Regions from separate parts of the Sphingomonas sp. BE138 genome, predicted to be linked through region 3. Evidence: riboswitches for the same ligand, from Rfam matches in the RefSeq annotation. Region 3 holds a riboswitch; each other region holds the start of a gene.
The links. A riboswitch is a leader RNA that binds a small molecule or an ion and turns the genes downstream of it on or off. The one in region 3 is predicted to bind cobalamin.
Positions count from the first base shown of each region.

Region 1: another riboswitch for cobalamin. It lies ahead of J2Y58_RS14840 (ABC transporter substrate-binding protein); the one in region 3 lies ahead of J2Y58_RS07320 (DUF1852 domain-containing protein).
Region 2: another riboswitch for cobalamin. It lies ahead of J2Y58_RS18790 (TonB-dependent receptor domain-containing protein); the one in region 3 lies ahead of J2Y58_RS07320 (DUF1852 domain-containing protein).

Region 1 is NZ_JAVDUC010000012.1:52,682-62,771, forward strand. It holds gene J2Y58_RS14820 (acetyl-CoA carboxylase carboxyltransferase subunit alpha) at 1-703, shown strand, start outside; gene J2Y58_RS14825 (Flp family type IVb pilin) at 769-942, opposite strand; gene J2Y58_RS14830 (Flp family type IVb pilin) at 1,073-1,270, opposite strand; gene J2Y58_RS14835 ((deoxy)nucleoside triphosphate pyrophosphohydrolase) at 1,314-1,727, shown strand; cobalamin riboswitch at 1,746-1,879, shown strand; gene J2Y58_RS14840 (ABC transporter substrate-binding protein) at 2,212-3,171, shown strand; gene J2Y58_RS14845 (iron ABC transporter permease) at 3,168-4,130, shown strand; gene J2Y58_RS14850 (ABC transporter ATP-binding protein) at 4,127-4,900, shown strand; tRNA gene J2Y58_RS14855 (tRNA-Cys) at 4,957-5,030, opposite strand; gene J2Y58_RS14860 (acyltransferase) at 5,076-6,206, opposite strand; gene J2Y58_RS14865 (DUF6418 domain-containing protein) at 6,465-7,913, shown strand; gene J2Y58_RS14870 (protein-L-isoaspartate O-methyltransferase) at 8,199-8,873, shown strand; gene J2Y58_RS14875 (TolC family outer membrane protein) at 8,885-10,090, shown strand, end outside.
Region 2 is NZ_JAVDUC010000027.1:17,144-27,233, forward strand. It holds gene rfbD (dTDP-4-dehydrorhamnose reductase) at 1-277, shown strand, start outside; gene rfbA (glucose-1-phosphate thymidylyltransferase RfbA) at 274-1,152, shown strand; gene msrB (peptide-methionine (R)-S-oxide reductase MsrB) at 1,223-1,672, shown strand; gene J2Y58_RS18780 (hypothetical protein) at 1,709-2,113, shown strand; gene cobO (cob(I)yrinic acid a,c-diamide adenosyltransferase) at 2,136-2,753, shown strand; cobalamin riboswitch at 2,805-2,994, shown strand; gene J2Y58_RS18790 (TonB-dependent receptor domain-containing protein) at 3,152-5,107, shown strand; gene J2Y58_RS18795 (DUF1636 domain-containing protein) at 5,109-5,519, shown strand; gene cobT (nicotinate-nucleotide--dimethylbenzimidazole phosphoribosyltransferase) at 5,516-6,526, shown strand; gene J2Y58_RS18805 (histidine phosphatase family protein) at 6,523-7,071, shown strand; gene J2Y58_RS18810 (adenosylcobinamide-GDP ribazoletransferase) at 7,068-7,766, shown strand; gene J2Y58_RS18815 (cobyric acid synthase) at 7,770-9,215, opposite strand; gene cbiB (adenosylcobinamide-phosphate synthase CbiB) at 9,203-10,090, opposite strand, start outside.
Region 3 is NZ_JAVDUC010000004.1:91,826-101,915, reverse strand. It holds gene acnA (aconitate hydratase AcnA) at 1-1,290, opposite strand, end outside; cobalamin riboswitch at 1,602-1,825, shown strand; gene J2Y58_RS07320 (DUF1852 domain-containing protein) at 1,951-2,934, shown strand; gene J2Y58_RS07315 (methionine synthase) at 2,964-3,992, shown strand; gene J2Y58_RS07310 (hypothetical protein) at 4,093-4,602, shown strand; gene J2Y58_RS07305 (carbohydrate porin) at 4,608-5,822, opposite strand; gene J2Y58_RS07300 (EF-hand domain-containing protein) at 5,876-6,415, shown strand; gene tgt (tRNA guanosine(34) transglycosylase Tgt) at 6,412-7,545, shown strand; gene J2Y58_RS07290 (hypothetical protein) at 7,547-7,753, shown strand; gene katG (catalase/peroxidase HPI) at 8,083-10,090, opposite strand, start outside.

The DNA of each region.
Region 1 (10,090 bases), on a different contig from region 3:
GCCGCTGGCCGGCGACCGCGCGTTCGGCGACGACCAGGCGATCCTCGGCGGCTTTGCCACCTTCCGCGGACAGCGCGTGATGGTGCTGGGGCATGAGAAGGGCGACGATACGGCCAGCCGGCTGCGCCACAATTTTGGCATGGGCAAGCCGGAGGGCTATCGCAAGGCGATCCGGCTGCTGGAGCTCGCCGATCGATTCGCGCTGCCGGTGGTGACGCTGGTCGATACCTCGGGTGCCTTCCCCGGCATCCAGGCCGAGGAACGCGGCCAGGCGGAGGCGATCGCGCGCTCGACCGAGGCGTGCCTCGCGCTCGGCGTGCCGCTCGTCTCGGCGGTGGTGGGCGAAGGCGGCTCGGGCGGTGCGATCGCGCTGGCCAGCGGCAACCGCGTGCTGATGTTCGAGCATGCGGTCTACTCGGTGATTTCGCCGGAGGGCTGCGCCTCTATCCTGTGGCGCACCGCCGACAAGGCGCCCGATGCGGCGGAGGCGATGAAGGTCACCGCGCAGGACCTGAAGGCGCTGGGCGTGATCGACGCGATCGTGCCTGAGCCGCTGGGCGGCGCGCATCGCGACCATCCGGGCGCGATCCGCGCACTGGGCGACGCGATCGAGCGGAGCTTGCGCGATCTGAGCCCGCTGACCGCCGATGCGCTGCGGCAGGACCGCCGGACGAAGTTTCTGAAGATGGGGCGGCTCGGATAAGCCGAAAATGAGAAGGGCGGCGGAACCGAAATCCCGCCGCCCTTGCTATATCAGGTCGTTGCCGATCAGCCCGGGTTGTTCTGCATCTTGGTCTGCACGTTGCTGAAGGTGTTGTTCAGCTGCGTGCCGATGCCCTTCATGGCGGCGATCGCGGCAACGGCGATCAGCGCAGCGATCAGGCCGTATTCGATCGCGGTCGCGCCCTTGCTGTTCTTCAGGAACGAACGAATCTTCTGCATGTCGGTCTCCGTTTGACTTCGTAGATTTCAGTACCCGCCGACGTCCCGTTCACAGGTCCATCAAGGATGTTTCTAGGGGCGCAGGGTTGATAAAGACTTAAGTGAGTCCGTAGATTTTTGTCCGAACCTTTCAGCGTGCGGAGAGCAGATTGGCGCTGATCGATGCGAACATGCCGGTCACCGGCGCGCCGAGTGCCGACAGCGCCCCGGCGGCGCTGAGCGCGATCACGGCGACGATCAGCCCGTATTCCACCGCCGTCGCGCCGCGTGATTCCCGTAGCGCGAGCAGGAGGGCGACAGGCGAGCGAAAGAGGGGCATGCGCGGCATGGGCGCACGATAGCGGCGAAGGGTTAAGGAAGGATCGAACGCGATGCTGGTGGTCGCCGCCGCACTGATCGACGATCACGGTAAGTGCTTGATGCAGCAGCGTCCCGCCGGCAAGCACCACGGGGGGCTGTGGGAGTTCCCGGGCGGCAAGGTCGAGCCCGGCGAGCATCCCGCCGCCGCGTTGGTCCGCGAACTGGCCGAGGAACTGGCGATCACCGTCGCCCGGGACGCGCTGGTGCCGCTCGGTTTTGCGACCGACATGCCGGTGACGATGCTGCTGTATCGATGCCGCCGCTGGACCGGCACGCCGCGCGCGCTGGCCGCGCAGGCGCTGCGCTGGGATCTGCCCGCTGCGCTCGCGGCGCTGCCGATGCCGCCGGTCGACGTGCCGCTGCTCGCCGCGCTTGCCGCCCCCGCGCTGCCGGCAGCGCTTGCTGAGCCCGCGCCGCACGGCTAGGCGGGGCTGGCGATCAGGAAAGGGAATCCGGCCGGAGCCGGAGCTGCCCCCGCAACTGTGACCGGCGAGCCCTTCGCCCCCCGTGCGCCACTGGATCGCTCGCGATCCGGGAAGGCCGGGCGAAGGGCGGCGACCCGGGAGCCAGGAAACCTGCCCGGTCGCGGTTGTCCTTCGCGCGGACGGGGTGTGCCGGGCGATCGGGGGAAACCCGTGCGACGACGAACGGCGCGGGGGTGATGGCATGATTCGAAAAGGGCTGACGACGGCGAGTTTGTCCTTCACTCGCCCCTCGCAGAGCGGAGAGGGACGGGGAGACCTGGGCTTTGCGCAGCAACGTCTCGGTCGAAGCCGGGTGAGGAATGGCGCTCGCGAACGCGAGCGCGCGAGCTTGTGGCTCGCTCGACCCCTCACCCAAGCTGCGCTGGCCGGCGAGTTGGCAAGCTCCGCCAAGCCCTTCCCTCGTCCGGGACACCAACCCCCGTTCGTGCCGAGCCTGTCGAAGCACGGGTCACAGGCGGCGTGCCCGGCGAACGATGCGCCTCGCGGCACGTGCTTCGACAGGCTCGGCACGAACGGTCGGTCGGGTGCGCGCCACGCGGACGATGCCGGACGTTGCGCCCCCACCCGCCGCGCCCTCCGCGCCGCCGCCACCCTCGCGCTCGCCGCGCCCCTGCTGCTCGCCGCCGCGCCGCCGCACACCCCACGCGTCGTGTCGATCAACCCGTGCCTCGACGCCATCCTGATGCAGGTCGCCGACCCGGCGCAGATCGTCGCGATCAGCCATTATTCGCAGGACCCCCGCGCGACCTCGATCCCGCTCGCGCAGGCGAAGCGCTTCGCGGTCACCGCGGGCACGGCCGAGGAGGTGGTGGCGCTGCGCCCGGACATCGTGGTCGCCGGCGGGCATGTCGCGCCTGCCACCGTCGCCGCGCTGGCGCGGCTGCGTGTGCATCTCGTCCAATACCCGGTGCCGGTCACGGTCGAGGAAAGCGCGCAGCAGGTGCGCGAAGTCGCCGCCGCGATCGGACACGCCGACCGTGGACGCGCGCTGGCCGACCGCATCCTCGCCGCCGCGCGTCCGGCGGCGGGCGCACCCGTGCCCGCGCTGATCTGGGGGGCGAGCGGGCTGGTGCCCGGCGGCGGCACGTTGCCCGACGATCTCCTGCGCCGCGCCGGCTTCGCGAACGCCAGCGTCGCTTACGGCCTGAAGAGGTGGGACGTGCTGCCGCTCGAATATCTGGTCGCGCGTCCGCCGCGGGTCCTGCTGTCGGTCGCCGCGGCGGAGGGCGGGGGGGAGCGCGGCGAGCGCCACCCCGCGCTCCGCCGCCTCGCGGGGCGCGTCGCGGTCGCGCCCTTCGCCGCGCGGTTGATGAATTGCGGCGGCCCGTCGATCATCGCGGCAATGGCGCGGCTGCGCAGCGTTCGCGCGAGGGTGGCACGATGACGCGCATCTGCTGGTGCTTGCTGGCGGGCGTGCTGCTCGCCGCCGCGCTGTCGCTCGCGGCGGGCAAGGTGTGGGTGCCGCTGGACGCCTGGACCGCCGCCGACCCGCGCTCGATCATCATCGTCGAACTGCGGCTGCCGCGCACGCTCCTGGCCCTGGCGGTCGGCGCGGCGCTCGGGCTGTCGGGTGCGGCGATGCAGGGCTATCTCCGCAATCCCTTGGCCGACCCCGGACTCTTCGGTGTCTCGTCGGGCGCTGCGCTCGGGGCGGTCTGCGCGCTCTATTTCGGCTATGCCGCGCAGGCGTGGCTGCTGCCCGGCTTCGCGCTGGCGGGCGCCGGCATCACCATGGCGGCGCTGGCGGTGATCGCGGGTCGCTCGGGCAGTCTGATCCTCTTCACCTTGGCCGGCATGATCCTGACCAACATCACCGGGTCGTTGACCGCGCTGGCGATCAGCCTGGCGCCGACGCCGTTCGTCGCCTCGGAGATCGTGACGTGGCTGATGGGCGCGCTCACCGATCGCAGCTGGAACGACGTGCGCGTCGCAGTGCCGCTGATTGCGGTCGGCGTTGCGGTGCTGGCGCGGACGGGACGCGCGCTCGATGCCCTGACGCTGGGCGAGCAGGCCGCGCGCTCGATGGGGGTCGATCCGCGCCGCTTGCAGCTGATGATCGTCGCCGGGATCGCGCTGGCGGTGGGCGCGTCGGTGGCGGCGGCGGGCGTGATCGGCTTCGTCGGGCTGATCGTGCCGCATCTGGTGCGCCCGTTCGCCGGGCATCGCCCGTCCGCGACGCTGCTGCCCGCCGCCTTGGGCGGGGCGCTGCTGCTGACGCTCGCCGACAGCCTGGTGCGGCTGGCACCTACCGTCAGCGAGCTACGGCTCGGGATCGCGATGTCGATGCTGGGCGGGCCGTTCTTCCTCTATCTCCTGATCGCGATGCGGAGGCGACTGGCATGAGCGTGCTTGCGGCACACGGTCTGTCGCTCTCGCTAGGCGGCAAACCGGTCCTCGACGCGGTCGACGCGCAGTTCGCGAGCGGGCGGGTGACCGCGCTCCTGGGGGCGAACGGTGCTGGCAAGAGCAGCCTGCTCGCCTGTCTCGCCGGCCTGCGCCATCCCGATGCGGGAGAGGCGAGGCTGGGCGGCGACGATCTGCGCGCGATCCCCGCGCAGCAGCGCGCACGCCGGATCGGCTTCCTTCCGCAGGCCGCCGACGTGCACTGGAACGTCGACGTCGCCACCCTGGTCGGGCTCGGCCGGCTGCCCTGGCGCGGGCGCTGGGGCGAGACCACTGCGGATCGTGCTGCGGTCGATGCGGCGCTGGCCGCGACCGGCATGACCGCCTTCGCGCGGCGCGGGGTCGAGCATCTGTCGGGCGGCGAGCGCGCACGCGCGCTGCTCGCGCGCGTGCTCGCCGGCACGCCAGAGTGGCTGCTGGCGGACGAACCGCTCGCCAGCCTCGATCCCGCGCACCAGCTCGAGGTCGGCGCGCAGCTGCGCACGGTGGCGGCCGCCGGGGGCGGGGTGGTGCTGGTCGTCCACGACCTCAACCTCGCCGCGCGGCTGGCCGACGATGTCGTGCTGCTGCGCGACGGCGGCGTGGTGGCGGCGGGACCGGTCGATGCGACGCTGGATGCGGAACGGATCGGGCGGACGTACGGTGTGGCGGTCGAAACCGGCACCACCGCGACCGGACAGCGCTATATCGTCCCGGTCCGCGCGTCCTAGACTGCCATTTTTGGGCGAGTCCGCGCACCGGGCGGTACCGGACCTTGGAAAGACGGTGGAGGCCCGACCGGGAATCGAACCCGGGTGCAAGGATTTGCAGTCCTCTGCGTCACCACTCCGCCATCGGGCCTCGATTGCGGTGAGCGCGGGCCAATGCTGGGGATTTCGAGGCGCGTCAAGCCCCGATCACCGCGCGCGCCTCCGCCGCGGTGCGCGAGCGCGGCTTCAGCAAGCGGATCAGCGGCCCTTCCACGACGAAATAGCTCAGCGCCGAACCGACAATCGCCAATACCGTCAATAGCATCAACAGCGCATCCGGGGGCACGTCGGTCAGCAGCCCGCGCTTCAGCACATTGCCGGCCACCAGCATCGCGAACGGATGCGCCAGGTAGATCGTGTAGGAGGCGGTGCCGAAGAACAGCAGCACGCGGTTCGTCCGCGACCGGGCATCGATCGGGATCAACAGGCTGCCGGCGACCAGCAGGACGCCCGGAATGCCCCACCACAGCACCCGCGCCTGCATCGCGTCGGAGACGGTCGCGGAAGCGGCGAACACCGCGATCGCGGCGAGGATCATCGCCCAGCCGGCACGCGGCGCGACACGGCCCGCGACGAAGCGCGCGAGCGCCACCCCGGCCACGAACTCCAGCAGCAGCGGCGAGGCGAGCACGCCGCCAGCGACCGATGCCGCGCCGGCGGTCGTCGTCGTGACGGCGGCGACCACGCCCAGTGCCGCCAGTACCCACGGCCAGATTCGGCGGCCGCCGGCAAAGGCGATGATGACCGTGCAGATCGCGTAGAAATACATTTCGAACGTCAGCGTCCAGCCGACGTCGAGGATCGGGTGGTAGCTGACATGCCCGTCCAGCGTCTGTTTGGGATAGGGGATCAGCAACAGCGACGAGGCGACCAGCCCGAGGGTGACCCGCAATTCCTTGAAGCCGACGCCGACCAGCCAGAGCAGCAGCAATGCCGCGGTGAAGACCCAATAGGGCGGCAGCACGCGCAGGATGCGGCGAAGCGCGAAGGTGCCCGCCGCCGGCAGCCCCGGCGGGATCGCACGCGCGGCATAAGCGATCACGACGCCGCTGATGCAGAAGAAGATATCGACGCCGCCCGCGCCCAGCTCCGCCAGCCCGCGCTGCCCGGCCAGCACCGAGCGCGCCGGGTGGTAGGTGTTGATAACCCAACAGGCGTGATGGAACACCACCATGGCGGCGGCGATCCCGCGCAGGACCTGAAGCCCCTCGAACGTCATGCGTGCGGCCGGGCGATCGCCGCCGGTTTGAATGCCCCCTGTCGGCATGGATGCCTGTCCTTTTGCGCGATCGCCGCCGATGCTGCGGCGCGGCGGCGTACCATGGCGCCTCCGCTTTTGCCTAGCGGCGCAACCGTGTGCTTTCGCCGCACATCTTGCCGCGCCATCAACCGGCGTTGGTTGACAACCATGGAACGACACATCCAGTGCCGTGTTCAAGCGTTGGTCGCGGGGATTATCAACATGCCACAAGTCGGTTACCCTGGCGTCGCGAGCGGTCGGGCGGCGTCGTCGAACAGGGGGCGGGTGGCTTCCTATCAGCAGCGCGCACGCGGCTTCGTCGGGATGTATGCGCTGCACTTCCTGCTGGCGGGCATCGCGGCGTTCGGATCGCAGGCGCTGCCGTCGGCCGCCTGGGCCTATGCGGCGCTCGCGATCTACATATCGCTTTGCCTGGGCATTCTGCGCACCTCGCCGGCCACGTTCCTGCTGTTCGTCCCGCTGCTCGCCAACCGCGCGACCGAGTTCATCTCGGGGGGTGCGATCGAGAGCGGCGCCTATATGATCGAGACGACGACCACCGGTCAGCCGACCGGTGCGTTCACGCGGCTGCTGCTGATCTACATGCTCTTCCTGCTGACCGCGACGTTCGCGGTGGAGGCGATGTGGCCGCGGCTGAAAGCGATGTTCCGCGACGCGCCAGCGCGTTGGGAGCGGCAGGCGCCGCTGATCTGGAAGGGGCTGCTCGCGGTCGTCGTCGTGGTGTCGCTGTACTTGATCCGGCTCGGCATCAACAACGGCTTTCCGTTGTTCAGCGGGATCGATCGGTTCGTCTACCTCGAAAAGCTCGACTCGCCACTCTATCAATCGTGGATGTCGAACCGGCTTGTCGTGGTGCCATTCGTGGGTGCGCTGTTTGCGCTTCCGGCCTATCGCGCGCGCGCCGGCCTCGTCATTCTGTGGATGCTGGCGACGTCGATCATCTTCGGCGAAAAATTCGGGTCGCTTCTGATGATCCTGAGCGTCTTCGGGATCCCGGCGGGCCTGGTGCATATCGCCAACGACCGCAAGATCCCCTTCAACTTCATCGCCGGGGTCTGCACGGCGATCATCGTCACCACCATCCCCGCGGTGCTGATCGCCTATGGCGCGCTGAACGATTTCGATGCGGCGGCGGAGCGATACGGACAGCGCGTTGCGCTTCAGGGTCAGCTGTGGTACGTGACCGACCTCAAATATATGTCGGCGACCAATTTCGACGACCGTGCGCTTGCGGCCGACATGTCGACGTGGTTCGATCCCGGGGCGCAGGAATCGACAAAGGCGGGAACGCGCTTCGGCCTCTATTACGTGATGCAGCGGTTCGCGTCGTCGCGGTTGCTCGGCTGGACGATGGAGGGCGGCAACGGCTTCATCGGTTCGCTCTACCCCTATCTGCTGATGACGATGGGCGTCGTGGGCATGCTGATCCTGTCGTCGATCATCGCGCTGTACCATGCCGTGGTCATGCGAATGCTGGCGGCGTCGTTCGCACAGTCGATCTGGATCGCAGGCTTGCTGTACAGTCGCGTCATGTCGTCCTTCTACGCGACCTATACCACCGGTTATTTGTGGAACATCTTCGGAATCAAGACGATCGCGACGTTGCTGGTCGCGCTGTTCCTGACCTGGGAATATGGTCGATCCACCAGCGTCAGCCGCCGATGGCTGGCCAAGGGGGCCGCAGCGAGCGCTCGGTCGCGTCGAGCGGCATGATGACGCCGCCACGCGATCGGCGCTCGTCTGTCGCCTGAAGCGACGCTCCGACTGGTCGCGACGGCGATCGCCTTGCATCCCAGCGCAGATTCACTCCGTTAGCGCGGGGTTCATGCGCCGCCGGTCCGCCGGCATCGTCGGTCGGCAAACGCGCCGAGTCGCGTAACACCCCGTAGGCATAGTTTGGGTCTGCTCGCCGATTGCAAAGCACGGCCGGCGCGCGATACAAGCCGGACAGCGCAACGTGTGTTGCATCCATAAAACAGCTATGCCACAGGATGGTTCATGACCCTCTCCGCCCCCGCTCTCCGCAACGACGATTTCACCGCGATGCGCCAGGCGATGGTCGCCAGCCAGCTGCGCACCACCGCGGTCACCGACCCCCGTGTGGTCACCGCCATGGCGGAGGTGCCGCGCGAGCGCTTCGTTCCCGCGCACGCGGTTTCGGTCGCCTATATGGATCGCCCGATCGATCTAGGGCAGGGGCGCGCGCTCAACGTGCCGCTTGCGACCGCGCGGCTGCTGGTGCAGGCGCGACTGCTGCCGACGGACCGCGTGCTGCTGATCGGGGCGGCGGGCGGCTATGCCGCCGCGGTTCTGGCGTCGCTGGTGGCGGAGGTCGTCGCGGTGGAGGCCCTCCCGGCGCTGGCGGCGCATGCGCGCGAGGCGATGGCGGGAACGCCGAACGTCACCGTGATCGAGGGTCCGCTGGAGCACGGCCATCCGGAGGGCGCGCCCTATGACGTGCTGATCGTCGATGGCGCGATCGAGGAACTGCCTTCCACGCTCGCCGGCCAGGTCAAGGACGGCGGGAGGATCGTAAGCGGGGTGATCGAGCGCGGCGTATTCCGTCTCGCGTCCGGCACGCACCGCGGCGCCGCGACCGCGCTGACGCCGTTCGCCGACATCGATTCGGTCCGCCTTCCCGGCTTCGCGCGCCCGCGCGGCTTCACCTTCTAAGGATCACGCCCTTGCGCCTTCGCCTGTCGTCGCTGTTGTCGTCGGTTGCGGTTCCGCTGGTGCTGGCCGGAGCGTTCCCGGCCGCGGCGGAGACGCTGCGCGAGGCGCTGGTGCGCGCATACCGGGACAATCCGACGCTGAACGCGCAACGCGCAGCGCAGCGCGCAAATGACGAGAACGTGCCGATCACACGCGCGCAGGGACGGCCGAACATCAGCGCGCAGGGCGGGCTCACCGACAATTTCCTGCGTGGCGGCAACAGCTTCACCACCCCGGAGCGCCGCCTCGACGCCCAACTCGGCGTCACGGTGCCGCTGTACCAGGGCGGGCGGGTGCGCAACGGCGTACTGGCGGCCGAGACGCGCGTCGATGCCGGTCGCGCCAACCTGCGCGGGACGGAGGCGACGACCTTCACCGATGTGGTCAGCGCCTATAACAACGTGATCCGCGACGAGGCGATCGTCGGGCTCAACACCCAGAACGTCCGCGTGCTGGAAACCAACCTGCGCGCCAGCCGCGATCGCTTCGAGGTCGGCGACCTCACGCGCACCGACGTGGCACAGTCCGAAGCGCGCCTCAGCCTCGCGCGCGCGCAGCTGCAATCGGCGCAGGCGACGCTGATCTCCAGCCGCGAGAATTACGTGCGGCTGGTCGGGACGCCGCCGGGGACGCTGGAGCCGCCGCCGCCGCTACCGCAATTGCCCGGCTCGCCGGACAACGCCGTCGACGTGGCGTTGCAGGACAATCCGAACCTGATCGCCGCGCGCCGAGTCCGCGACGCCACCGATTACGACATCCGAGTCGCGCGCGCCAACCGCCGCCCGACCGTTAATGCGACGCTGGGGCAGAACTACTTCAACTTCCTCGGTTCGCTGGGGCAGGGCAGCGCGGCGGGGCTGGGCAGCGTGCAGACCGGCAACGCGAGCAGCGCGGGCGTGACGCTGAACGTGCCGCTCTACCAGGGTGGGCGTCCCGGTGCACTGGTGCGGCAGGCGCAGGAATTGCGCGGACAGGCGATCGAGCAGGCGACCGCAGCCGAGCGGCAGGTGATCGCCTCGGCCCGATCGGCCTATGCGGTGTGGCGCTCCTCGCTGGAGGTGATCGCGTCGGCGGAAGCGGCCGTCAACGCCAACAAGCTGAGCCTTGAGGGCGTGCGCGCCGAGAACAGCGTCGGCACGCGCACCGTGCTCGACATCCTCAACGCCGAGCAGGAACTG
Region 2 (10,090 bases), on a different contig from region 3:
CGGCACCTTCCATTTCAGCAACGCGGGCGCGACGACCTGGGCGGGGTTCGCCGAGGAGATCTTCCGCCAGTCGCGCGCGCGCGGCGGCGCGACCGCGAGCGTCGAGGGGATCGCGACCAGCGAGTATCCCACTCCCGCGCGTCGTCCCGCCAATTCGCTGCTCGCGCATGACGCGATCGAGCGCGCCTATGGCATCACCCCGCGCGCGTGGCCTGACGCGCTCGGCGACATCCTCGACGACCTGATCGGGCCTGCGCGCAAGGAGAACGGCAAGTGAAGGGCATCATCCTGGCGGGCGGATCGGGCACGCGGCTCCACCCGGCGACGCTGGCGGTCAACAAGCAGTTGCTGCCCGTCTACGACAAGCCGATGATCTATTACCCGCTGTCGGTGCTGATGCTGGCCGGCATCCGCGACGTGCTGATCATCTCCAGCCCCGAGTATCTCGACAACTACCGCCGGCTGTTCGACGACGGCAGCGCGTTCGGCCTGTCGATCTCCTACGCCGAGCAGCCGCGCCCCGAGGGGCTGGCGCAGGCGTTCACGATCGGCGCCGACTTCATCGGCGACGACAACGTCGCGCTGGTGCTCGGCGACAACATCTTCTTCGGCGCGCATCTGACCGACCTGCTCGCCAGCGCGGTCGCGCGCCCGCGCGGCGCCACCGTCTTCAGCTACCGCGTCGAGGACCCGGAACGCTACGGCGTGGTCGAACTGGGCGCCGACGGCAAGGCGCTGAGCCTGGAGGAAAAGCCCGCGCAGCCGAAGTCGAACCACGCGGTGACCGGCCTGTATTTCTACGACAATCGCGTCGTGCAGATGGCGCGCGACCTGAAGCCGTCGGCGCGCGGCGAGCTGGAGATCACCGACCTCAACCGCCTCTACATGGAGGCCGGCGACCTCTACGTCGAGCAGATGGGGCGCGGCTATGCCTGGCTCGACACCGGCACCCACGACAGCCTGCTGGAGGCCGGCGAGTTCGTCCGCACGCTCCAGCACCGCCAGGGCGTGCAGGTCGCCTGCCTCGAGGAAATCGCCTTCGAAATGGGCTTCATCACCGCCGACCAGGCGCGTGCCCGCGGCGAGAAGTTCGCCAAGACCGCCTACGGCCGCGCCATCCTGCGCGCCGTCGAGGAGCGGGAGAAGCGCTGAGGTCGCGTGGAAACCGACGCTTCGTCGCCTATCTAGACACGATAGCGACGACGAAGCGGAGGACGAAAGCATGACCGAATACACCAAGACCGACGAGGCGCTCGCCAAGCTGACGCCCGAGCAATTCTACGTGACGCAACAAAGCGGCACCGAGCGGCCCGGCACCGGCGAATATCTCGGCAACAAGCGGGCGGGCATCTACGTCGACATCGTCTCGGGCGAGCCGCTGTTCGCCTCGGCCGATAAATACGAGTCGCATTGCGGCTGGCCGAGCTTCACGCGCCCGATCGAATCGGCGCGCGTCAACGAGTTGAACGACGTCAGCCACGGCATGATCCGCACCGAGGTCCGCTCGGCCGGTGCGGACAGCCATCTCGGCCACGTCTTCGAGGACGGGCCGCGCGACCGCGGGGGCTTGCGCTATTGCATCAACTCCGCGGCGCTGCGCTTCGTGCCGCGCGAGGAGATGGAGGCGCAAGGCTACGGCGCCTACCTCGATCAGGTCGAGGACGTCCGCTGACTTGACCCGGAGCAGGCGCGGCGCTTTGGAACCCCGATGAACGACTGGGACGAACGCGCCGCGCGCCGCGCCGAGGATCGTGAGCGCCGCGCGCAGGAGCGCGTCGCCGCTGCGGTCGCCCGCACCGAGCAGCGCGCCGTCGAGCGCGAGGCCGGCGCGCGGCGCCGCGAGGAAGCGCGCACCGCCCGCCGTGTCGAGGAGGAGCAGCGTCGCGCGACGCTCGCCGAGGAACGCGACGCCCGCCCGCGCCGCCGCCAGAGCACCGGCGGGCTCGCCCGGACCGGCGAGAGGACCGTCGAGCGCGACACCCGCCATTACGCCACCGACAAGGACCCCGCGCGCATCCGCATGCTTGCCGCACGCGGCGCGACGCCAGCGGCGCTCGCCGCCGTCTTCGGCATCAGCGTCGCGGAGGTCGAGGCGGTGCTGGCGGCCGATTGACCCGGCCGCTATGCCCGCGCGCATGACCGACGCCACGATTGATGGGCGCGACGCCCGCCACAACGAGAAGATGCGCCGCGTGCAGGCCGCGCGTCGCACGATGATGGAAGGCAAGACCGTCGAGAAGGGGCTGCTGATCGTTCATACCGGCGCCGGCAAGGGCAAGTCGACCGCCGCCTTCGGCATGGCGGTACGGGCGATGGGACACGGGATGAAGGTCGGGGTCGTGCAGTTCGTGAAGGGCGCGATGACCACCGGCGAAAAGGCGATTTTTGATGCCTTTCCCGAGCTGATCGAGTTCCGCGCCATGGGCGAGGGCTTCACATGGGACACGCAGGACCGTGCGCGCGACGTCGCGGTCGCGCGCACCGCGTGGGAGGAGGTGCAGCGGATGCTCGCCGACCCCGACATCGCGATGGTGATCGCCGACGAGCTGAACATCGTGCTGCGCTACGATTATCTTCCTACCGACGAGGTCGTGGCGGTAGCGACCGCGCGCGCGCCGATGAAGCATCTGGTCGTTACCGGTCGCAACGCCCCGGATGCGCTGATCGCCGCAGCCGATCTCGTGACCGAGATGACGCAGGTGAAGCATCCCTTCCGTTCGGGGGTCAAGGCGCAGGCCGGCGTGGAGTTCTGACCCCCGCCCCACCCGCCATCCCGCGCATTGACCCGCGCCCGCCGCCCCGCTAGTGCGCGCGCCGCGACAGGTTCCCCCTGACCGGGGATCAAAAGGGAACGGGTGAACCCCGGCTGCCCCTGCAACTGTAAGCGGCGAGCCCGCGTGCCACACGCCATTGGTCCCTCACCGGGCCGAGAAGGCGGCACGCATCGGCGATGACCCGTGAGCCAGGAGACCTGCCTGTTCGCCTGTCGTCCTTCGCTCGGTCAGGGTGTGCCGAACGGACGGGAAGACCGCACAGGGGCAATCCCGGCGGACGGACCAGCGTGACGATAACCACCGCCGCAGGCGGTCGGCGTCGCGGGTCCGTGCCCGTCGGCGGCGATGCGCGTGGCTCGTCCGTCGAAAGGGTTTTCATGTCGTTCCGCCTAGCCGTCCTGCCGTTCCTCCTGTGCTCCTCCCTGTGCTCCACTGCCGCGCTAGCGCAGGAAGCGCCGCGTCCCGACGCCGCCGCTGCCACCGACGGCAGCGACATCGTCGTGGCCGCGAACCGTGCGCCGACCGATGCCGATCGCGTCGTGGCTTCGGTCACCGTGCTCGACAAGGCCGCGATCGACCGCACGCAGGATACGTCGGTCGCCGACCTGCTGGTGCGCACGCCCGGTGTCTCGCTGTCGCGCAACGGCGGCTATGGCACCACCACCTCGCTGCGCATCCGCGGCGCCGAGCCCGACCAGACCGTGGTCGTGATCGACGGGGTGAAGATCAACGATCCGTCTTCGCCCGGCGGCGGCTATAATTTCGGCGACCTGCTGATCGGCGACGCGTCGCGGATCGAGGTGCTGCGCGGGCCGCAGTCGATCCTGTGGGGCAGCCAGGCGATCGGCGGCGTGGTCAACATCGTCACGCCGTTGCCTGCCAAGGATCTCGAAGGCAGCATCGACCTGGAGGGCGGATCGCGCGACACCGTGAACGCCCGCGCGGCACTGGGCGGCATCAATGGTCCGCTGGCATGGCGTATCGGTGCACAGGCGTTCACAACGGCTGGTATTTCGGCACTGGCACTGGGCACCGAGCGTGACGGATACACCAACCAGAACGTCCAGGCGCGCGCGGTCGTGACGCTCGCACCGGGCATCAGCGCCGACCTGCGCGGCGCATATACCAATGCGAACAACGACTTCGACGGCTTCAGCGGCGACTCCGCCGAATATGGCCTGACCCGCACCTTCGTCGGCTACGCCGGCTTGAACGTCGACCTCTTCGACTCGCGGCTGCGCAACCGCTTCGGCTATGGCTATACCGACACCGACCGCGACAATTATGATCCCGAACAGGTGACGCAGCCGCAAACTTTTGCCGCGACCGGACGCAACCACCGTCTCGAATATCAGGGCACGCTGGCGGTAGCACAGGGCGTCGATGCGGTCTTCGGCGTCGAGAACGAGGTCAGCCGCTTCAGCACCGCCTCTTCCGATTTCGCCCCGCCGTTCGCGCTGGGCACGCCGGCGCGTGGCCGTGCGGAGCTGACCAGCGTCTACGGTCAGCTGAACCTGTCGCCGATCGATGGCCTGACGCTGAACGGCGGCGTCCGCCACGACGACCACAGCCGCTTCGGTGCGCAGACCCTGTTTGCGGGCGGCGCCAGCTGGGTGCTTCCGACCGGTACCGTCCTGCGCGGCAGCTACAGCGAGGGATTCAAGGCGCCAACGCTCTACCAGTTGTTCTCCGAGTACGGAAATCGCGCGTTGTCGCCCGAACAGGCGAAGGGTTGGGAGGCCGGCGCCGAGCAGCGCTTCATGGACGGGCGTTTCGCGATCGGCGGCACGTACTTCGAGCGTCGCAGCCGCGACCAGATCGTCTACACCGGATGCAGCGCCACGACCACCGAGCCGTTGTGCTTCGTGCCGGGTTCGACCACCGAGCGGCGCTTCGGCTACTATCAGAACGTCGCCCGTGCCTTCGCGCGTGGTGTCGAGGCGGTAGGCCGGGCGCAGATCGGCGAGCATCTGAGCATCGACGGCAATTACAGCTGGATCCTGTCGGAGGATCGCTCGGCGGGCCGCACGTTCGGCAACTGGCTGCCGCGCCGCCCGCGCGATACCGCCAATCTGTCGGCGACCTATGCCTTTGCCGACGCCGGCTCGCTGGGTGTCGCAGCGCGCTGGGCGGGCAAGTCGTTCGACAATGCCGCCAACACCACCCGGCTCGACGGCTACACGCTGGTCGACCTGCGCGGCGAGCTGCCGGTGTCGTCCACCGTTCGGCTGTTCGCGCGCGTCGAAAACCTGTTCGACGAACGCTACCAGACGATCGCGCGCTACGGCACGCTCGGGCGCAGCGTGTACGCCGGGCTGCGCGGACGGTTCTGAGATGCAGCTCGTTCCCGTCGCCGATGGGCCGGCGGTGGTGGCGTGCAGCAGCTGTCGTCACTCCGCCGCCGCGCGTGAGGATGCCGAGGGGCGGCGTGGCGGCGCGCTGCTCGCCGCGGCGCTGCGCGCGGTGCAGGCGCGCGATCCCGCGCTAGAGGACATTTCGGTGCAGGAGATGCCATGCCTGTTCGCCTGCGATCGCCATTGCACGATCCACCTGCGCGCACCGGGCAAAGTCGGCTATGTGCTCGGCGGCTTCGTGCCCGACGAGGAAGCGGCGACGGGAATCATGACCTTCATGCGCCACTATGTCGACAGCGCCACCGGACAGGTCCCCTATGGCCTGTGGCCGGCGGCGGTGAAGGGGCATTTCATCGTCCGCGTGCCCCCCGCCGGTGCGGTGGTCGCATGACGCGCTTCACCTCGGTCGCCGACTTCGATGCCGCGCTGGCGGCGCTGCCGCCCGCCGACGACGCCGCGCGCGCGGCGGCAGCGGGGCGGCAGGCGCGGCTGACCAAACCCGCCGGATCGCTCGGACGCCTGGAGGAGATCGCGCTGTTCATGGCCGGGTGGCGCGGCGATCCCCGCCCGCGGCTAGACGACGCGCGGGTGGTGGTCTTCGCTGGCAATCACGGCGTCGCGGCGCGAGGTGTCAGCGCGTTTCCGCCCTCCGTGACCGCGCAGATGGTCGCCAATTTCGCTGCGGGCGGGGCCGCGATCAACGCGCTGGCCGACGCGGCGGGCCTGTCGCTGACGGTGGTGCCGCTGACGCTGGAGCTGCCGACCGGCGACATCACCCACGAGGCGGCGATGAGCGAGGCCGAATGCCTCGACGCGCTCGACGCCGGCGCGACCGCCGTGACCGCCGGCATCGACCTGCTGGTGCCCGGCGAGATGGGGATCGGCAACACCACGCCTGCCGCGGCGCTGTGCGCGGCGAGCTTCGACGGCGGCGCGGCGGCCTGGGTCGGGCCGGGAACGGGCGTTGCGGGCGCCGCGCTGGTCGCCAAGCGTGAGGCGATCGATGCGGCGCTGGCTTGCCATGCGGACGCGACGTCCGCGTTCGAGCGGCTGCGGCGGCTGGGCGGGCGTGAGATCGCGGCGATCGCGGGGATGGTGCTCGCGGCGCGGCATGCGCGCGTGCCGGTGCTGCTCGACGGGTTCATCACCGGCGCGGCGCTTGCCCCGCTCGCCGCCGCGCAGCCGCGGATCGTCGATCATTGTCTGGCCGGGCATGTCTCTGGCGAGCCGGGGCATGCGCGTCTGCTCGACCGGCTGGGACTGCGTCCCTTGCTCGCGCTCGACATGCGATTGGGCGAGGCGAGCGGTGCGGCGGTTGCCGCCGGCGTGGTGCGCGCGGCGCTGGCGGCGCACGACCGCATGGCGACCTTCGACCAAGCGGGGGTCAGCGAGGCGTGAGCGGCGCGCGCACCGTCCACCTGCTGCGGCACGGCGCGACGGTGCGGCCCGGATGCTTGCTGGGGCACGGCGATGTTCCGGCGACAAAGGCGGGAATCGCTGATTGCGTCCGCGCGGCCGCCGCGCTTTCCTTCGATCATGTCGTCAGCTCCGACCTGCGCCGCGCCGCTGCCTGCGCGGCGGCGATCGGCTCGGCCGTGCGCCATGACGCGCGCTGGCGCGAGCTCGACTTCGGCGACTGGGACGGGCGTGCGCCGGCGGAGCTCGACGCGGCCGCGTTGGCAGCTTTCTGGGACGATCCAGACACTTGCCCGCCGCCGGGTGGGGAATGCTGGTCGGGACTGGTGGCACGGGTCGATGCCGCGCTTGCGGAGCTGGCGGACGCGACGCTGGTCGTGACGCATGGCGGGGCGATCCGGGCGGCATTGGCGGGCGCGTGCGGGTTCGATGCGCGACAGGTATGGGCGTTCGACCTGCCGTGCGCGGCGGTGGTGACGGTGCGGTTGTGGGACGATGCCGCGCAGATCGTGCGGCTGAGCGCATGACGCGCCTGTGGCTCGCCTTCGCGTTCCTGACGCGGCTGCCGGTTCCGCAAACCGCTGGAACCGCGAAGGATTTTGCCGCCGCGCTCCGCTTTTACCCGCTGGTGGGCGCGGTGATCGGGGTGATCGTTGCGGCCGCGACCTGGGTCGGTGCGCGGCACGATCCGTGGACCGGCGCGCTGGCCGGACTGGTGGCGTGGGTGGCGGTGACCGGGGCCTTACATATTGATGGACTTGGAGATCTTGCCGATGGCCTCGGAGCGGCGCACGGAGACCGCGAGCGGCTGCTGGCGGTCATGCGCGATCCGCATGTGGGCAGTTTCGGGACGGTCGCGATCGCGGTGCAGCTGATCGCGAAAGTCGTTCTGCTTCATGGACTTGGCGGAGACCTGCGGGTGGCTTTGGTGCCGTTTGCGGCGCGGATCGCGCCCCTGTGCTGGGCGCGGTGGATCGCGCCGATCGGGAGCGGGCTGGGCGCGCAGATCGCCGGTGCGGTGCGCATTCGGGACATCGCGGGATGGGGCGCAGTGCTCGCCGGTGCCGCGGTCGTCGCGCCTGCGTTGCTCGCGGTGCCGCCACTGGTCCTAATATACCAACGTTGGTCCGCAAAACGCCTCGGCGGGATCAACGGCGACGCGCACGGGGCCGGAATCGAGCTGCTGGAAAGCGCGTTGCTGGTCGCGCTGCTCGCCGGCTGACGCTCAGCCCCGCGCGAGCGCCAGCAGCGCGTCGATGTCGAGGTGCTGCTCCAGCGCGGCCGCGATCGCGTCGAGCGCCTCGTCGACCGCGGCGGCATGGTCCGGCCCCTCCCCCGCCGCCGCGAGCCAGGCGCGGCGCTGCCCGGCCAGCCCGAACAGGCCGTGGACATAGGTGCCCGCGACCAGACCGTCGGCGCTGATCGCGCCGTCGCGGCGGCCGTCGGCGAAGTTCGCGACGGGACGCGCGCGGTCGGGTCCCTCGGTCTGGCCGAGGTGCATCTCATAGCCCTCGAACGCCGCGCCGCGCGCGTGGCCGCGGACGTGCCGCAGGGCCTTGTCGCCGCCGAGCACCGTGTCGACGTCAAGCAGACCCAGCCCCGCGACGCTGCCCGCCGGTCCCTCCAGCCCCAGCGGGTCGGCGACGCGGCGCCCGAGCATCTGATAGCCGCCGCACAACCCCAGGATCGTGCCGCCGCGCCGCCGGTGCGCCGCGAGATCGATATCCCAGCCCTGTTCGCGCACGAACGCCAGATCGGCGATCGTCGCCTTCGACCCGGGCAGCACCACCAGCGCGGCCTCGGCAGGCAGCGGCGCGCCGGGCGGGATCATCGCCACTTCGATTGCGGGATCGAGCCGCAGCGGGTCGAGGTCGTCGAAATTGGCGATGTGGCGCGTCACCGGGCACGCGACCAGCACGCGCCCGCCCTGCGCCGTGCCGCCGCCGCGTTCGAGCACGACCGCATCCTCGCTCGGCAACCGCGCCGCCGCGCCCAGCCACGGCACCACGCCGAACCCGCGCCAGCCGGTCCGCCCGGCGATCGCGCGATAGCCGTCGTCGAACAGCGCTGGATCGCCACGGAAGCGGTTGACGATGAAGCCGTGGATCATCGCGGCGTCCTCCGGCGAGAGGACCGCGCGCGTGCCGACCAGCGACGCGATCACCCCGCCGCGGTCGATATCGCCGACCAGCACCACCGGCACGTTCGCGGCGCGCGCGAAGCCCATGTTGGCGATGTCGCCGGCGCGCAGGTTGATCTCGGCCGGCGAGCCGGCGCCTTCGACCAGCACCACGTCGGCCTGTGCGCGCAGCGTCCCGAAGCTGGCGAGCACCTCGTCCAGCAACCCCGCGCGCCCCTCGCGCCAGCGCGCCGCCGCCAGCGTACCGCGCATCCGCCCGCGGACGATCAGCTGCGAGGTGCGATCGCCCTGCGGCTTGAGCAGCACCGGGTTCATGTCGACGTGCGGGGCGACGCGTGCGGCGAGCGCCTGCGTCGCCTGCGCGCGCCCGATCTCGCCGCCCTCGGCGGTGACCGCGGCGTTGGTCGACATGTTCTGCGGCTTGAACGGGCGCACGGCGAGGCCGCGGTTGGCGAGCGCGCGGCACAGCCCGGCGACCAGCACCGACTTGCCGACGTCGGAGCCGGTCCCCTGAAGCATCAGCGCGCCCATGCGATTACCCCCGCCACGATCCACAGCAAGGCACAGGCGCGCACGTAGACCCGCAGCGCGCGGCGGATGTCCCTTGCGTCGAGCGCGGCGGTGCCGGCGCCGATCCACGGCTTGTCCACGGTGATACCGTCGTAGCTGACCGGCCCGGCCAGCCGCACGCCGAGCACGCCCGCCATCGCCGCCTCGGTCCAGCCGGCGTTGGGCGAGGCGTGGCGGCGTGCGTCGCGCCACATCACACGCCACCCGCCGCCGCCGGCCAGGCAGATGACGACACCGCCGAGGCGCGCCGGCAGGAGGTTGGCGAGGTCGTCGACGCGCGCCGCCGCCCAGCCGAACAACCGCCAGCGTTCCTCGCGATGCCCGATCAGGCTGTCGGCGGTGTTGATCGCCTTATAGGCCCACACGCCGGGCAGTCCGGCGACCAGCAGCCAGAAGAGCGGCGCGGCGACGCCGTCGCAGAAGCTCTCCGACAGGCTTTCGACCGCGGCGCGCGCGACCCCGGCGTCATCCAGCGCTGCGGTATCGCGCCCGACGATCATCGCGACCGCGGTGCGAGCGGCGTCGAGGTCGCCGCGTTCCAGCGCGGTGGCGACGGGGCGGACGTGGTCGTACAGGCTGCGTTGCGCCAGCGCCGGCCAGGCGAGCAGCGCGGTGCCGATCCAGCCGAGGTGGAGCGCGCGCGCCGCGGCCTCGGCGGCGGCGGCGACCAGCGCGGTGCCGCCGACGACGATCGCGACGGTGACGACGCCGGCGAGGCGGCGCGGGCGGCCGGGACGGTTCCAGCGCGCCTCGCACGCGGCGATCGCGCGCGCGACGCCGCCGACCGGGTGGCCGACGCGGGCGTAGAGCGCGGCGGGCCAGCCGATCGCGGCGTC
Region 3 (10,090 bases):
GCCGTCGCCGATGTCATGCCCACGCTCATCGACCGCGACGCGCGCGGGCTTTTCCTTGTGGTACAGCTTGAACAGGTCGCCGTTGAACACCTCGTCGACGGTGTCGAGGCTGACCTTGTCCTGCGGGCGCTTCGGGCCGGCGAGCGACGGGACGACGCTCGACATGTCCAGCTCCAGCGTGTCGGTGAACACGGGGTCCGGGCTGTCGGCGTGACGCCACATGCCCTGCGCCTTGGCATAGGCCTCGGTCAGCGCGACGACTTCGTCCGGGCGGCCGGTGAGGCGCATGTAGTCGAGCGTCTTGTCGTCGACCGGGAAGAAGCCGCAGGTCGCACCGTATTCGGGCGCCATGTTGGCGATCGTCGCACGATCGGCCAGCGTCATCTGGTCGAGGCCCGGGCCGTAGAATTCGACGAAGCGGCCGACCACGCCCTTGGCGCGCAGCATCTGCGTGACCGTCAGCACGAGGTCGGTCGCGGTGATGCCCTCGCGCAGGCTGCCGGTCAGCTTGAAGCCGACGACCTCGGGGATCAGCATCGAGACCGGCTGGCCAAGCATCGCGGCCTCGGCCTCGATCCCGCCGACGCCCCAGCCGAGCACGCCCAGGCCGTTGATCATCGTGGTGTGGCTGTCGGTGCCGACCAGCGTGTCGGGATAGGCGATCTTCGCCTGACCCTTGGCGTGGTCGCCGGTTTCCTGCGACGACCAGACGGCGTGGCCGATGTACTCAAGGTTGACCTGGTGGCAGATGCCGGTGCCCGGCGGCACGACCTTGAAATTGTCGAGCGCCTTGCTGCCCCACTTCAGGAACTCGTAGCGCTCCGAATTGCGGGCATATTCGAGGTCGACGTTGTCCTCAAACGCCTTGGGCGTGCCGAACTCGTCGACCATGACCGAGTGGTCGATGACGAGGTGGACGGGGACCTGCGGATTGATCTTCGCCGCGTCGCCGCCCAGCTTCGTGATCGCGTCGCGCATCGCGGCAAGATCGACCACGCACGGCACGCCGGTGAAGTCCTGCATCAGCACGCGCGCGGGGCGATACTGGATCTCGCGGTCCGAACGCCGCTCCTGCTGCCAATCGACGATCGCCTTGATGTCGGCCTCGGTAACGGTCACGCCGTCCTCGAAGCGGAGCATGTTTTCCAGCAACACCTTCATCGAGAAGGGCAGGCGGCTGATGTCGCCGAACTTCTCCTCGGCGCTCTTCAGCGCGAAATAGTCGTAGGACTGGCCCCCGGCCTGAAGCGTCTGGCGGGCGTTCAACGTATCCTGGCCGATGGCCGTCATGGGCATGGTCCTTTCTTCAAGGGCCGTCGTCGGGCGCGGCGTGCCAGGGGCGCGGGCGGGCGGCGACGGGAGCGAAACTCTCGATCGCCGCGGGCGATAGCAGTGGTGCCGCAGGTGCGAAAGGGGGGCGCGCGGTCCTTTCCTATCAGGCGACCGCGGGCTTGCGCAGGATCTCATTAGCATGACGCACCCCGCGATTCTCCTGCTCCATCGCCATCCGCTCGGAAGTCGAGGCCGACGAACCTGCTGCCGCACACTCATCAAGATATAAGGATATCTTTATATGACGTTGACAGTTGGTGCGGATTGGTGTTGAACAAACCTGTCGAGGTTCCCCATTCCAGGCATGGCGATGGGGCTAAGACGGGAAGCCGGTGGTGCCCTTCGGGGCAGAGTCCGGCGCTGCCCCCGCAACTGTAAGCGGCGAGTGGCGGCTCCATTTCGTGTCACTGGGTTCCCGCAAGGAGCCTGGGAAGACCGGAGCCACCGCGTTGACCCGTGAGCCAGGAGACCTGCCGTTCGACGCCATAACGTTCCTCGGACGGGGGTTCCTCCGGTGGATCGCGCTTGATGCGACGGTCCGTGGCTTCCCGCCATCGGAGGCTGTTCACGCCTTGCGCGCTTTCGCCTGACCTCCCGCCCGCAAAGCCTGGGTGAGTCATGACGAATAGCGGGTTCACATTCTCGATCAGCAGCATCCCGTTCGACGAGGATTATCGTCCGGCCGACAGCACGCGCATCACCACGAACTTCGCCAATCTTGCGCGGGGAACAAGCCGCCGGGAAAATCTGCGCAATACGCTGGTGATGATTGATCATCGCTTCAACGCGCTGATGCACTGGGACAATCCCACGGGTGATCGCTACGCGCTGGAGCTGAAGATCGTTTCGGCCGCGCTCACGCTGGGGGACGGGGCGGGTGACGAAGCCTTCCCGCTGATCGAGATCCTGCACACCACCGTCATCGACAGGACGCGCGGCGAGCGCAGCGACGGCATGATCGGCAACAACTTCTCCTCGTACGTGCGGGATTACGACTTCAGCGTCGTTCTGCCCAACCACCTCAGCGCCGGAGGTGCCGGCGCTCCGGAAGGCTTCGGCGATCTGCACGGCAACCTGTTCAAGCATTTCCTCGGCTCAAGCGCCTATCGCGACAACTTCCAAAAAGCCCCGGTCATCTGTCTCAGCGTCTCGAGCAAGGAAGTCTATCACCGGACCGCCAACGTGCATCCGATCCTCGGCGTCGAGTATAGCAACGACACCTTCTCGCCCACCGATCGGTATTTTGCAAAGATGGGCATGAAGGTCCGGTACTTCATGCCGCCGCACAGCGTCGCGCCGTTCGCGTTCTACCATACCGGCGATCTGGTCAGCGATTACACGAACCTCGAACTCGCCAGCACGATCGCCACGATGGAGACCTTTCAGAAAATATATCGCCCAGAGATCTACAACGGGAATTCGGTGGCAGCGGAGTATTATCAGCCCAGCCTGAAGTATCAGGACTATTCGATGACCCGCATCGTCTACGATCGCGAGGAGCGCAGCCGGCTTGCCGTCGAACAAGGCAAGTTCGCGGAAGAGCATTTCATCAAGCCGCACAGTGCCGCGCTCCAGCGCTGGTCCGCGACCTGCGGCCTCTGACCACCCTCCCGCACGAAGGTATTTGCATCATGACGACATTGTTGCCGACGACGACCGCGGGCAGCTTGCCCAAGCCTTCCTGGCTCGCCCGGCCCGAGACCCTGTGGTCGCCATGGAAGCTGGAAGGCGAGGATCTCGTTGCGGGCAAGCAGGACGCGCTGCGCCTGGCGGTCGACGACCAACGGCAGGCAGGTATCGACATCCTCGGCGATGGCGAACAGACGCGCCAGCATTTCGTGACGACGTTCATCGAGCATCTGGACGGTGTCGATTTCGAGAAGCGCGAGACCGTGCGCATCCGCAACCGCTACGACGCCAGCGTGCCGACGGTCGTCGGGGCGGTTTCGCGGCCCACGTCGGTCTTCGTCGACGATGCACGGTTCCTGCGCGCGCAAACCGCTCGGCCGATCAAGTGGACGCTGCCGGGGCCGATGACGATGATCGACACGCTCTACGACGCCCATTATCGCAGCCGCGAGAAGCTGGCGTGGGAGTTCGCCCGCATCCTGAACGAGGAAGCGCGCGAGCTGGAAGCGGCCGGCGTCGACATCATCCAGTTCGACGAACCCGCGTTCAACGTGTTCTTCGACGAGGCGAACGATTGGGGCATCGCCACGCTGGAGCGCGCAGCGGAGGGGCTGAGGGCCGAAACCGCCGTCCACATCTGCTATGGCTATGGCATCAAGGCCAACACGGATTGGAAGAAGACGCTCGGCTCCGAATGGCGCCAGTATGAGGAAACCTTCCCCAACCTTCGGAAGTCGACCATCGATATCATCTCGCTCGAGTGCCAGAACTCGCGCGTGCCGATGGACCTGATCGAACTGATTCGCGGCAAGAAGGTGATGGTCGGCGCGATCGACGTCGCGACCGACGCCATCGAGACGCCGGAACAGGTCGCCGCTACGCTGCGCCATGCGCTACGCTTCGTCGACGCGGACAAGCTCTATCCGGCGACGAACTGCGGGATGGCTCCCTTGTCGCGCGCCGTCGCACGGGGCAAGCTGAAGGCGCTGGGCGCCGGCGCCGAGATCGTCCGCAAGGAATTGGCGGCCTGAGCGGCAGCGGATAACGACAGGTGCGGCACGGCGGGGTGCGCGGCGCGTTCGTTCTCGCCGGGCGGTGCGGGTAAGCGCCGCCGGTGAGGAGCGAGGGACGATGGCGCGCAAGCTGAAGGTGTTCCGGACCGCCGCCGGCTTCCACGACGCCTATGTCGCGGCGCCGAGTCGCAAGGCGGCGCTGGCGGCGTGGGGTGCCGACGTCGACCTGTTCGCGCGCGGAGTGGCGGAGGAGGTGACCGACCCGGCATTGATGGAGGCGCCGCTCGCGGCGCCGGGCGAGGTCGTGAAGCGATCGCGCGGCACCGCGGAGGAGCAGCTCGCCGCGGCGCCGGCGCCGCGCAAGAAGACGATGGCGGCGAAGCGCAAGCCGGCCGCCGCGCCGCGTCCGAGTCGGGAAGCGTTGGAAACGGCGGAGGCGGCGCTGGAGCGGGCGCGCGCCGCCATCGAGAACGAGCGGCGCGCGCTGGCGGCGCGACTCGCCGCGCTGGAGCGCGAGCAGCGCGCGCTCGAGCAACGCTGGCGCACGGAGCGCGCTGCGCTGGAGGACGCGCGCGAGGCGGCACGCACCGACTATGACGCGGCGGTGGCACGCTGGCGCGACGGGTAGCGGCGCTACCGCCCGATCTTGATGCGCAACGCCACGACGAGTGCATCGCGCACGTCGCGACGGCCGCCCGGACTGGCGACCCATTGCACGTCGGGCTCGATCACGAGCCACGAGCGCGCCACGAGGCGATAGGCGGCCTCGACGATCAACTCGCCGGGGCCCGTCCGCTCTATCCGGCGGTAGCGCGAGCCGAACGACACCGCAGCGAAGGACAGGCCGATCTGGTCGTCCGGGCGGGCGGCACCGATGCCGGTGCGCACGACGCCGCCGCCGAGATATTGTGCGGCCGGGTTGTACCGCCGGTCCGCGACGCCGTAGCGCAGCCACCCGCTGACGCCCGCGCCGCCCCGCACCGCGCCGTGCAGCTGGTGCTCGACCAGCGCATAGGCGCCGCGACTGCCGTCGCCTTCGCGCGGTTCGTCCTGAAGCCGCGGCAGGCGCGCCAGATACCGCCAGCTGCCGACCGCCAGCTTGGTGCGCGTGCCCAGCCGCGCCAGCTCGGCGATCACCAGCGCGCCGTCGCGCCGCCGGAGGCGTATCGCGGTGGCGGCCGGGTGCGCCGGGTCGCCGGGCACCGCGTCCAGAACGGCGGCGCGCACCAGCCAGCGATCGTCGAGCGCGACCTCGCCGCGCACCGCGACCGAGGTGACCGGGAAGATCGACGGCCCGCGCCGCCCCGATTGCGCGATGTCGGGACCCATGCCGTGCGAGGACAGCAAGAACAGGGTGCCTGACAGCGTGGTGTCGAACTCCGAGTTCAGATTGTAGAGCCCGGCTTTCACCGAGGCGCTGCGACCGATGTCCTGTTCCAGCCACGCTTCGAACAGTCGTGTCGCGCGCACGCCCGTCTCGATGTTCGAGGCGATCTGGAAGTCGCCGGCGAGCGCGGGCGAGAAGCGCGCGCCGTTGTTGTGAAGAATGTAGCCGAAGGCGCGCGCGCCGCGCCAGCCGACCAGCCGCTCCGCATCGACCGCGACTTGCAGGTCGAGGTTGTCGAGGTAGCGAACCCCGCGCGCGCGGCCGCCGGCGACATCGGCGATGACGTCGGCGGTGTAGACTGCCGATGTGGTCACCGGCCCCCCCTCCCGCTCGTTGGCGGACCGCGGGTAGCCGGTCGGGCGCTGGGTCTGCGCCGGCGCGCCGCACGGCCATAACGCCAGCGCCGCCGCCCCCACCAACCCTGCCCCTGTCGCCGCCGTCGCTCGCATCGAATCGCTCATGGCACAGCCCCAAGATGCTGGCGATGTGCCCGCGCTTCTGCCACGGAGCGATCATGATTCCGTTTGCGTTGCTTCTGCTCGCCGCGGCGCCTGCGCAGGGCGCGCCGCAGGAAGGCGACATCACCGTCCGCGCGCCGCTGCCCGCCACCCCGCAGACGCCGGCGACGATGGTCGTCGAACCGGCCGCGATGATGATCGCGGCGTGCGACGCGGATGGCGACGCGCGGGTCGAGCGGTACGAGCTGGACGACTGTCTCGCCACGTCGTTCGCGGCGTTCGATCCGGGCAAGACCGGCAAGCTGCGCTACATCGCGTTCGGCGACTGGGCGCTGCGCTACCTGGGCGATCGCGCGGCGTTGCCGAGTCCGTACGAGGTCGACCGCGACAATGACGAGGCGGTGACGCTGGCGGAGTTGCAGGACCATTTCTCGCGACTGTTCGCGCGCTACGACCGCGACGGCGACCATGCGATCAGCCGGGCGGAGCTGCTGACGTATCGCACGATGCCGATCGACGCGCAGGGGCCGACCGCGGGGCGTCGCCCGGAGAAGAAAGCCGATGCGCCCGACGCCGGCAAGCGGCGGCGGCGATGACGCGCTTCGCTTTCCAGGTCGCGGCGACCGACGGCGCGGCGCGCACCGGCACGATCACGATGCAGCGCGGGGTGATCCGCACGCCGGCGTTCATGCCGGTCGGCACCGCCGCGACCGTCAAGGCGATGAAGCCCGCCGACGTCGAACGTGCGGGTGCGGACATCATCCTGGGCAACACCTATCACCTGATGCTGCGCCCCGGCGCCGAACGCGTGGCGCGGCTCGGCGGGCTGCACGCCTTCATGGGGTGGGACAAGCCGATCCTGACCGATTCGGGCGGCTATCAGGTGATGAGCCTCTCGGCGCTGACGAAGCGTTCCGAGGAGGGCGTGGCGTTCGCCTCGCACCTCGACGGGACGCGGCACATGATCTCGCCGGAACGCTCGATCGAGATTCAGCGGTTGCTGGGCAGCAATATCGTTATGGCGTTCGACGAGCTGGTCCCGACCACCTCGACGCGCGAGGTGCAGGCTGCCGCCATGGAGCGCTCGATGCGCTGGGCCAAGCGCAGCCGCGACGCGTTCGACGGCGGCGGCGAGCACGCGGAGAACAACGCGATCTTTGGCATCCAGCAGGGCGCGCTCGACGAAGGGCTGCGCAAGGCGAGTGCGGACGCGCTGATCGATATCGGGTTCGACGGCTATGCGATTGGCGGGCTGGCGGTCGGCGAGGGGCAGGCCGCGATGTTCGGGTGCCTCGACTTCGCGCCCGCGCAATTGCCCGCCGACCGCCCCCGCTACCTGATGGGCGTCGGCAAGCCGACCGACATCGTGGGCGCGGTCGAACGCGGGGTCGACATGTTCGACTGCGTGATGCCGACGCGTTCGGGGCGGACGGGGCAGGCGTTCACGCGAACCGGGCCGATCAACATCCGCAACGCGCGCTTCGCCGAGGATCAGGGGCCGCTTGCCCCGGAATGCGCGTGCGCTGTGTGCACGACGTGGACGCGCGCCTATGTGCACCATCTGGTGCGTGCCGGGGAGATGCTGGGCGCGATGTTGATGACCGAGCACAATATCGCCTTCTACGAGGCGTTGATGGCCGACCTGCGCGCCGCCATCTCGGACCGGCGGCTGGCGGCGTTCGCCAATGGCTTTCGCGCGCGGTATGACGCGCCAAAAGGAGAGTGACGTGAGCGACGAGCAACCCAACGAGATCCTGGCGACCGCCGCCGCGGCGAAGGCGCACGAGGAAGCCGGCGCGCCGGGCGCCGCGGCGCATCAGCGCAAGGGGCATTGGAACCCCGCCAAGACGTGGCTGGGGGTCGGCATCGGATCGGCGGCGGTGGCCGCGGCGGTGCTGTTCGCGAACGCGCGCAAGGACGAGGGCAAGAAGTAGGGGGAGGGCGAAGTGGGGGCGGGTGCGTCCCGTCGCCCCACTCCACCGTCATTCCCGCGGAGGCGGGAAACCCGACGCGCAGGTTGTCGCAAGAGCCTGGGCGTCAGCGGTTCTGGATCCTCGCCCTCGCGGGGATAACGAGGAGAGAAGAGCTAGCCTCTCTGGAAGGTTCGGCCGCCGACGTGGGGGGCACGTCGGCGGCCCCGACTGAGGCAGCCATCGGGCGACCCGAAGGGCTGTTCGGCCGGTAGACGAGGGAAGGGACCGCGCAGCAGCCGATGGCGCCGCCCGGTCCCTCCCGATTCTTCAAGCGCTTGGTAGCCGATCGATCAATGCGTGACCAGATCGAATCGGTCGGCGTTCATCACCTTTGTCCACGCCTTCACGAAGTCGGCGACGAACTTCTCGCCCGAGTCGGCGCAGGCATAGACCTCCGACAGCGCGCGCAGCTGCGAGTTGGAGCCGAACACCAGGTCGGTGCGCGACGCGGTCCACTTCTGCTCGTGCGTCGTACGGTCGGTGCCGACGAACTCCTGGTCGCTTTCGTCGCTGACCTGCTTCCAGGCGGTGTTCATGTCGAGCAGGTTGACGAAGAAGTCGTTGGTCAGCTGACCCACGCGCTTCGTGAACACACCGTGCTCGGTGCCGAGCGCATTGGCACCCAGCACGCGCAGCCCACCCACCAGCACCGCCATCTGCGGCGCGGTCAGCTCCAGCAGCTGCGCCCGGTCGATCAGCAACTCCTCGGTCGGCACGTTGAACTGCACCTGGAGGTAGTTGCGGAAACCATCGGCCTTGGGCTCGAGCACGTCGAAGCTCTCGGCGTCGGTCTGCTCCTCCAGCGCGTCGGCGCGGCCGGGCGTGAACGGGACGGTCACATCATGGCCGGCGTCCTTGGCCGCCTTCTCGACCGCCGCCGAGCCGCCGAGCACGATCAGGTCGGCGATCGACACCTTCTTGCCGCCGGTGGCCGATGCGTCGAAGTCGGCCTTCACCTGCTCCAGCACGCCAAGCACGCGGGTGAGGTTTTCCGGCTCGTTGACCTCCCAGTTGCGCTGCGGCGCGAAGCGGATGCGCGCGCCGTTGGCGCCGCCGCGCTTGTCCGAACCGCGATAGGTCGAGGCCGAGGCCCAGGCGGTCTTGACCAGATCCTGCACCGACAGCCCGCTGTCCAGCAGCTTGGCCTTGAGCGCGGCGACATCGGCGTCGTCGATCAACGGGTGGTCGACCGCCGGGATCGGATCCTGCCAGATCAGATCCTCCTGCGGCACTTCCGTGCCCAGGTAGCGGATCTTCGGCCCCATGTCGCGGTGCGTCAGCTTGAACCACGCACGCGCCCATGCGTCGGCGAAGTAGGCCGGATCGGCCCGGAACTTCTCCATGACCGCGCGGTACTTCGGGTCGACCTTCAGCGCCATGTCGGCCGAGGTCATCATCGTCGGCACCTTCTTGCCGGGCGTATGCGCAGCCGGGGCCAGCGTGTCCTCGGGGTTGCCGACCGGCTGGAACTGATGTGCGCCCGCCGGGCTCTTGGTCAGTTCGTATTCGTGGTCGAGCAGCATGTCGAAATAGGTCATGTCCCACGTCGTCGGGGTCGGCGTCCACGCGCCCTCGATCCCCGAGGTGATCGTGTGATCGCCCATACCGCTTTCGTGCGTCGACGCCCAGCCGAGACCCTGCGCCGCGATGTCGGCGCCTTCGGGCTCACGACCAACCAGCTTCGGATCGCCCGCGCCGTGCGCCTTGCCGAAGGTATGGCCCCCGGCGGTGAGCGCTGCGGTCTCCTCGTCGTTCATGCCCATGCGCGCGAACGTCTCGCGCATGTCGCGGGCCGAGCCCATCGGGTTCGGGCAGCCGCCCGGTCCTTCCGGGTTCACGTAGATGAGACCGTGCTGGATCGCGGCAAGCGGGCTTTCGAGCGCGAGCCCGGCTTCCTCGTCGATGCGGGTCTGGCCGAGCCATTCCTCCTCGGTGCCCCAGTACACGTCCTTCTCGGGCTCGAACACGTCGGCGCGACCGCCGCCGAAGCCGAAGGTCGGGCCGCCCATCGATTCGATCGCGACGTTGCCGGCAAGGATGAACAGGTCGGCCCAGCTGAGCGCACGGCCGTACTTCTGCTTGATCGGCCACAGCAGGCGGCGCGCCTTGTCGAGGTTGCCGTTATCCGGCCACGAATTCAGCGGCGCGAACCGCTGCTGCCCCGCCGACGAGCCACCGCGACCGTCGCCGGTGCGATAGGTGCCGGCCGAGTGCCAGGCCATGCGGATGAAGAACGGGCCGTAGTGACCGTAATCCGCCGGCCACCACGGCTGGCTGTCGGTCATCAGCGCGGTCAGA